Methylibium petroleiphilum PM1: one gene and its partner. The protein of the gene in region 1 interacts with the protein of each later gene in a pairwise test. Links are inferred from orthologs where the notes say so. Each region holds a gene or a part of one and is shown on either strand. Other genes may lie near its edges.

Evidence for each region.
Region 2: the proteins of lpdA (region 1) and odhB interact in binary tests that used the Escherichia coli proteins (3 or more experiments, as listed by UniProt). The link is inferred for Methylibium petroleiphilum PM1 from one-to-one orthologs.

What each region holds. Positions count from the first base shown.
Region 1 is NC_008825.1:2,273,424-2,276,694, forward strand. What follows is about bases 223-3,180. They hold lpdA (dihydrolipoyl dehydrogenase), read right to left. Parts: upstream 2,617-3,180; coding sequence 829-2,616; downstream 223-828. Other genes in these bases: MPE_RS10710 (2-keto-4-pentenoate hydratase), read left to right, coding at 223-807; aceF (dihydrolipoyllysine-residue acetyltransferase), read right to left, coding at 2,630-3,180. Also shown: gorA (glutathione-disulfide reductase), read left to right, coding at 1-8; more of MPE_RS10710, read left to right, coding at 13-222; more of aceF, read right to left, coding at 3,181-3,271. UniProt on the Escherichia coli protein: Lipoamide dehydrogenase is a component of the glycine cleavage system as well as of the alpha-ketoacid dehydrogenase complexes.
Region 2 is NC_008825.1:2,153,568-2,156,756, reverse strand. Bases 20-2,895 are described here. They hold odhB (2-oxoglutarate dehydrogenase complex dihydrolipoyllysine-residue succinyltransferase), read left to right. Parts: upstream 20-755; coding sequence 756-2,036; downstream 2,037-2,895. Other genes in these bases: lpdA (dihydrolipoyl dehydrogenase), read left to right, coding at 2,413-2,895; MPE_RS10150 (DMT family transporter), read left to right, coding at 2,068-2,385; MPE_RS10160 (2-oxoglutarate dehydrogenase E1 component), read left to right, coding at 20-642. Outside these bases: more of MPE_RS10160, read left to right, coding at 1-19; more of lpdA, read left to right, coding at 2,896-3,189. UniProt on the Escherichia coli protein: E2 component of the 2-oxoglutarate dehydrogenase (OGDH) complex which catalyzes the second step in the conversion of 2-oxoglutarate to succinyl-CoA and CO(2).

The DNA of each region.
Region 1 (3,271 bases):
GCCCCTAAGGCGATGACCCCTTCTTCACCGACCTCGGATCAGTTCCTCGACGATTGTTCTGCACGACTCTGGGCGGCCGAGGTCGCCTGTACGCCGACGGCGCTGTTGAGCTCGTCCCACCCCGAACTCGACGTGAGCGACGCGTACGCGATACAGGCCGCGACGTTGCGCCGCCGCGGCATGCCGGCCGTCGGCTTCAAGCTCGGCTACACCAGTGCGGCGATGCGCGCCCAGATGAACATCGACCAGCCGAACTTCGGCGTGCTGACCGAAGCACACCGCCTCGGCGTCGACGGCCACACGATCGACCGCGGGCGCCTGATCCATCCGCGCGTCGAGCCCGAGATCGCCCTGAGGCTGGGGCGTGAACTCGCCGGCGCGGGGCATGACCGGGCGAGCGTCTCCCGGCACCTCGATGCGGTGATGCCGGCGCTGGAGGTGGTGGACACACGCTACCCGGACTACCGCTTCACGCTCGTCGACAACATCGCCGACAACAGCTCCAGCGCCGGTTTCGTGACGGGCCCGGCCCTCCCCTGGCAGGAGGGCTTCGACCTCGGCGCCGTCGAGGTCGAGCTGCGGATCGATGGGCAGACGGTGGATCGCGGCCGCGGTGCCGACGCGATGGGCGACCCGTTGCTCGCGCTGGCCTGGCTGGCTGGATTCCTGGCCGAGCGCGGGCTGGCCGTGCCGGCCGGCGCGGTGGTGCTGACCGGCGGGCTCACGCGCGCCCAGCCGGCCGAGCGCGGGCAGTTCGTCGAGGCTGGCTTCGGCTGGCTGGGCCGCGTGCAGGCGCGCTTCGGCTGACGCGTCGGCCGCGGCGAGGCCTCAGCGCTTCGCCGGCGGCAGGTCGGTGCAGGAGCCGTGTGCCACTTCGGCCGCCATGCCGATGCTCTCACCGAGCGTCGGGTGCGGATGGATGGTCTTGCCGATGTCCACCGCATCGGCGCCCATCTCGATCGCCAACGCGATCTCGCCGATCATGTCGCCCGCATGCGTGCCGACGATGCCACCGCCGACGATGCGGTGCGTGGCCTCGTCGAACAGCAGCTTGGTGAAGCCTTCGTCGCGGCCATTGGCGATCGCACGACCCGAAGCTGTCCAGGGGAACAACCCCTTCTTCACCTTGACGCCGCGCGCCTTGGCCTCGTCCTCGGTCAGCCCGACCCAGGCCACTTCCGGATCGGTGTAGGCCACGCTCGGGATCACGCGCGCGTTGAAGGAGCTCGTCGCGAGCTTGGCGTCGCCGAGTACCGCGCCGGCTGCCACCTCGGCCGCCACGTGGGCCTCGTGCACCGCCTTGTGTGCCAGCATCGGCTGGCCGACGATGTCGCCGATCGCGAAGATGTGCGGCACGTTGGTGCGCATCTGGATGTCGACGGGGACGAAGCCGCGCTCGCCGACCAGCACGCCGGCCTTCTCGGCACCGATCTTCTTGCCGTTGGGCGTGCGGCCGACGGCCTGCAGCACGAGGTCGTAGACGCCCTCGCTCTTCGTACCGTCCAGGCCCTCGAACTGCACGCGGACGCCGTCCTTCGTCGCTTCGGCGCCGACGGTCTTGGTCTTGAGCATCAGCTTGTCGAAGCGCGGCGCATTCATCTTCTGCCACACCTTGACGAGGTCGCGGTCGGCGCCCTGCATCAGGCCATCGAGCATCTCGACGACGTCGAGCTTCGCGCCCAGCGTGGAGTACACCGTGCCCATCTCCAGGCCGATGATGCCGCCGCCGATCACCAGCATCTTCTTCGGCTGCTGGCGCAACTCGAGCGCGCCGGTCGACGTGACGATGCGCGGGTCGTCCTTCGGCAGGAAGGGCAGCTTCACCGCCTCGGAACCGGCCGCGATGATCGCTTGCTTGAAGCGGATCGTCTGCGGCGCGCCGTCCTTCGACGGCACGACCTTCAGGTGATGTGGATCGACGAACTCGCCGCTGCCGGTCACCACGGTGACCTTGCGCATCTTGGCCATCGCGGCCAGGCCGCCGGTCAGCTTGCCGACCACCTTGTCCTTGTGGGCCTTGAGCCTCGCTAGGTCCACACTGGGCTTGCCGAAGCTCACGCCCAGGGCCTCGAAGTGCGAGACCTCGTCCATCACCGCGGCAACGTGCAGCAGCGCCTTCGACGGGATGCAGCCGACGTTCAGGCACACGCCGCCGAGCGTCGCGTAGCGCTCGACCAGCACGACCTTCAGGCCGAGGTCGGCGCCGCGGAAGGCGGCCGAATAACCGCCGGGACCGGCACCCAGCACCAGCAGGTCGCACTCGACGTCGGCACCGCCGGCGTAGCTGGCGGCTGATGGCGCCACCGCAGCCGCCGCGGGTGCAGCGACTGCCGGCGCCGCGGCAGCCGCGGACGATGCCGCCGGCTCGGCGGCCGCACTGGCCGCATCGAGCGACAGGATCACCGAGCCCTCGTTGACCGTGTCGCCGACCTTCAGCTTCAGCGCCTTCACGACGCCCGCATGCGAGGACGGGATCTCCATCGACGCCTTGTCGCTCTCAACGGTGATCAGGCTCTGGTCGGCCGCGACGGTGTCGCCCGGCTTCACCAGCAGCTCGATCACTGCCACGTCCTTGAAGTCGCCGATGTCGGGGACCTTGATATCGATCATTGCCATGTCCGCGTCCCTCTCACAGCAGCACCCGGCGGAAGTCCGCCAGGATCTGACCGAGGTAGGCGTTGAAGCGAGCCGCCGCCGCGCCGTCGATCACGCGGTGGTCCCAGCTCAGCGACAGCGGCAGGATCAGGCGTGGCTGGAAGGCCTTGCCGTCCCAGCGCGGCTCGGTGCTGCTCTTGCACACGCCGAGGATGGAGACTTCGGGCGCGTTGATGATCGGCGTGAAGTAGCGTCCGCCGATGCCGCCGAGCGAGCTGATGCTGAAGCAACCGCCGCTCATGTCGGCCGGCCCCAGCTTGCCGTCGCGTGCCTTCTTGGCCAGCTCGCTCATCTCCTGGCTGATCTGCAGCACGCCCTTCTTGTCGGCGTCCTTGATCACCGGCACGACTAGCCCATTGGGCGTGTCGGCCGCGAAGCCGATGTGGAAGTACTGCTTCAGCACGATCTGCTCGCCGTCCAGGCTGGCGTTGAATTCAGGGAACTTCTTCAGCGCCGCCACGCAGGCCTTGATCAGGAAGGCCAGCATCGTGACCTTCACGCCGGACTTCTCGTTCTCCTTGTTGAGCTGGACACGGAAGGCCTCGAGTTCGGTGATGTCGGCATCGTCGTGGTTGGTGACGTGCGGGATCACGACCCAGTTGCGGTGCAGGTTGGC
Region 2 (3,189 bases), 120 kb from region 1 along the record:
CACAGCTCGGCGCGCCTCGAGCGCTTCATGCAGCTGGCGGCGGACAACAACATGCAGGTCTGCCAGCCGACCTCGGCGAGTCAGATCTTCCATCTGCTGCGTCGCCAGCAGGTGCGCATGTTCCGCAAGCCGCTGGTGGTGATGACGCCGAAGTCGCTGCTGCGCAACAAGGACGCGGCGTCGCCGCTGTCGGAGTTCACCCGCGGCGAATTCCGCACGGTCATCCCCGAGCAGAACGCCGACATCGACGCGGCCAAGGTCAAGCGCGTGATCGCGTGCTCGGGCAAGGTCTACTACGACTTGGTGAAGCGTCGCGACGAGAAGAAGAGCACCGACGTGGTGATCCTGCGCGTGGAGCAGCTCTATCCCTTCCCGCACAAGGCCTTCGCGACCGAATTGAAGAAGTACCCGAACGCGACCGACGTGGTGTGGTGCCAGGACGAGCCGCAGAACCAGGGCGCGTGGTTCTTCGTGCAGCACTACGTGCACGAGAACATGCTCGAGGGGCAGAAGCTCGGCTACGCCGGCCGACCGGCGTCTGCCTCGCCAGCCGTCGGCTACGCGCACCTGCACCAGGAGCAGCTCAAGGCCCTGCTGGACCAGGCCTACGGCAAGCTCAAGGGATTCGTCCTGTCCAAGTGACGTCATCGCGGACGCGTGCGCGGCGATGAACCGCGGCCTTCGACCGGCCCTTGCGCCGGTCGGAGCTGCCGGATCCGCGCGATGCGTCATCCAAACAACGAAGAAAGCATTCCATGGCCATCATTGAAGTCAAAGTCCCCCAGCTGAGCGAGTCCGTTGCCGAAGCGACGCTGCTGCAGTGGAAGAAGAAGCCCGGCGAAGCCGTGGCGATCGATGAGATCCTGATCGAGATCGAGACCGACAAGGTCGTGCTCGAGGTGCCGGCACCGGCTGCCGGCGTGCTGGCGCAACTGGTCAAGAACGACGGCGAGAGCTGCGTCAGCGACGAGGTGATCGCGAAGATCGATACCGAGGGCAAGGAAGCGGTCAGCCCGCTCGAGGTCAAGCCGGTGCCCGAGGTCAAGCCGGCGCCCGGCGCCGCGTCCGATACGGCCGGCGCGAAGGGCGACGTGGCGATGCCCGCGGCCGCGAAGCTGCTGGCCGAGAACCAGCTGGGTGCGGGCCAGGTGGCCGGTAGCGGCAAGGATGGTCGCGTGACCAAGGGCGACGTGCAGGCAGCGCTGCAGACCGGCGCCAAGGCAGCGGCGCCCGCCGTCGCTGCCCCGGCAGCGGCTGCCGTCTCGGTGCCGGTCGCGCCATCCGTCGCCAAGGCGCTGCCCGCCGTCACGGTGCCGGCCGCGCTGAACTTGGGCGACCGCCCCGAGCAGCGCGTGCCGATGTCGCGCCTGCGGGCCCGCGTGGCCGAGCGGCTGCTGCAGTCGCAGGCGACCAACGCCATCCTGACCACCTTCAACGAGGTCAACATGGCCCCGGTGATGGAGATGCGCAAGCGTTTCCAGGAGAAGTTCGAGAAGGAACACGGCGTCAAGATCGGCTTCATGAGCTTCTTCGTGAAGGCGGCGGTCGCGGCGCTCAAGCGCTACCCGGTCATCAACGCCAGCGTGGACGGCAACGACATCGTCTACCACGGCTACTTCGACATCGGCATCGCGGTGGGCTCGCCGCGCGGCCTGGTGGTGCCGATCCTGCGCAACGCCGACCAGATGAGCTTCGCCGACATCGAGAAGAAGATCGCCGAATTCGGCCAGAAGGCCCGCGACGGCAAGCTGTCGCTCGAGGACCTGACCGGCGGCACCTTCTCCATCTCCAACGGTGGCACCTTCGGTTCGATGCTGAGCACGCCGATCATCAACCCGCCGCAGAGCGCCATCCTGGGCGTGCACGCGACGAAGGACCGCGCGGTGGTCGAGAACGGCCAGATCGTGATCCGGCCGATGAACTACCTGGCGATGTCCTACGACCACCGCATCATCGACGGCCGCGAGGCGGTTCTGGGCCTCGTGGCGATGAAGGAAGCGCTGGAAGACCCGGCGCGCCTGCTGTTCGATATCTGATCGTCTCGAGACCGGTTCCCGATTGACGAGCATGGCCTGGATCTACCTCGCGCTGGCGGGCCTGTTCGAGATCGGCTGGCCGGTCGGTTTCAAGCTGTCGCAGCAACCGGCCTACAAGGTCTGGGGCATCGCCGCTGCCGTGCTGTCGATGGGGCTGTCGGGTTGGCTGCTGTGGCTGGCCCAGCGCGAGATCCCCATCGGCACGGCCTACGCGGTCTGGACCGGCATCGGCGGCGCAGGCACCTTCCTGATCGGGGTGCTGTTCTTCGGCGACTCGGCGTCGCTGGCGCGGTACCTCGGCGTGGCACTGATCGTCGGTGGCGTCATCACACTCAAGCTCGCCCACTGAACGCGGCGAGCCTTTCGGAGCATTCTCATGAGCAAGACTTTCGACGTCGTCGTCATCGGCGGCGGCCCGGGCGGCTACATCGCTGCCATCCGTGCGGCGCAGCTGGGTTTCAACACCGCCTGCATCGACGAGTGGAAGAACGACAAGGGCGGTCCAGCGCCGGGCGGCACCTGCACGAACGTGGGCTGCATCCCGTCGAAGGCGCTGCTGCAGTCGAGCGAGCACTTCGAACACGCCGGCCATGCGTTCGCCGACCACGGCATCGGACTGAAGGATCTGAGCATCGACGTCGCGAAGATGCTGGGGCGCAAGGACACCGTCGTGAAGCAGAACAACGACGGCATCCTCTATCTGTTCAAGAAGAACAAGGTCAGCTTCTTCCACGGCCGCGGCTCGTTCGTGAAGGCCGGTGACGCCGGCTACGAGATCAAGGTCAGCGGCGCCACCGAGGACACGCTGATCGGCAAGGACATCATCATCGCGACCGGCTCGAGTGCACGTGCGCTGCCGGGTGCACCGTTCGACGAGGAGAGCATCCTCAGCAACGACGGGGCGCTGCGCATCCCGTCGGTGCCGGCGAAGCTGGGCGTCATCGGCTCGGGCGTGATCGGCCTCGAGATGGGCTCGGTGTGGCGCCGCCTGGGCGCCGAGGTGACGGTGCTGGAAGCGCTGCCGACCTTCCTGGGCGCGGTCGACGAACAGATCGCCAAGGAAGCCCAGAAGGCCTTCATGAGGCAGCGCCTGAAGATCGAGCTGGGCGTGAAGATCAGCGAAGTCAAGAAGGACAAGAAGGGCGTCAGCGTC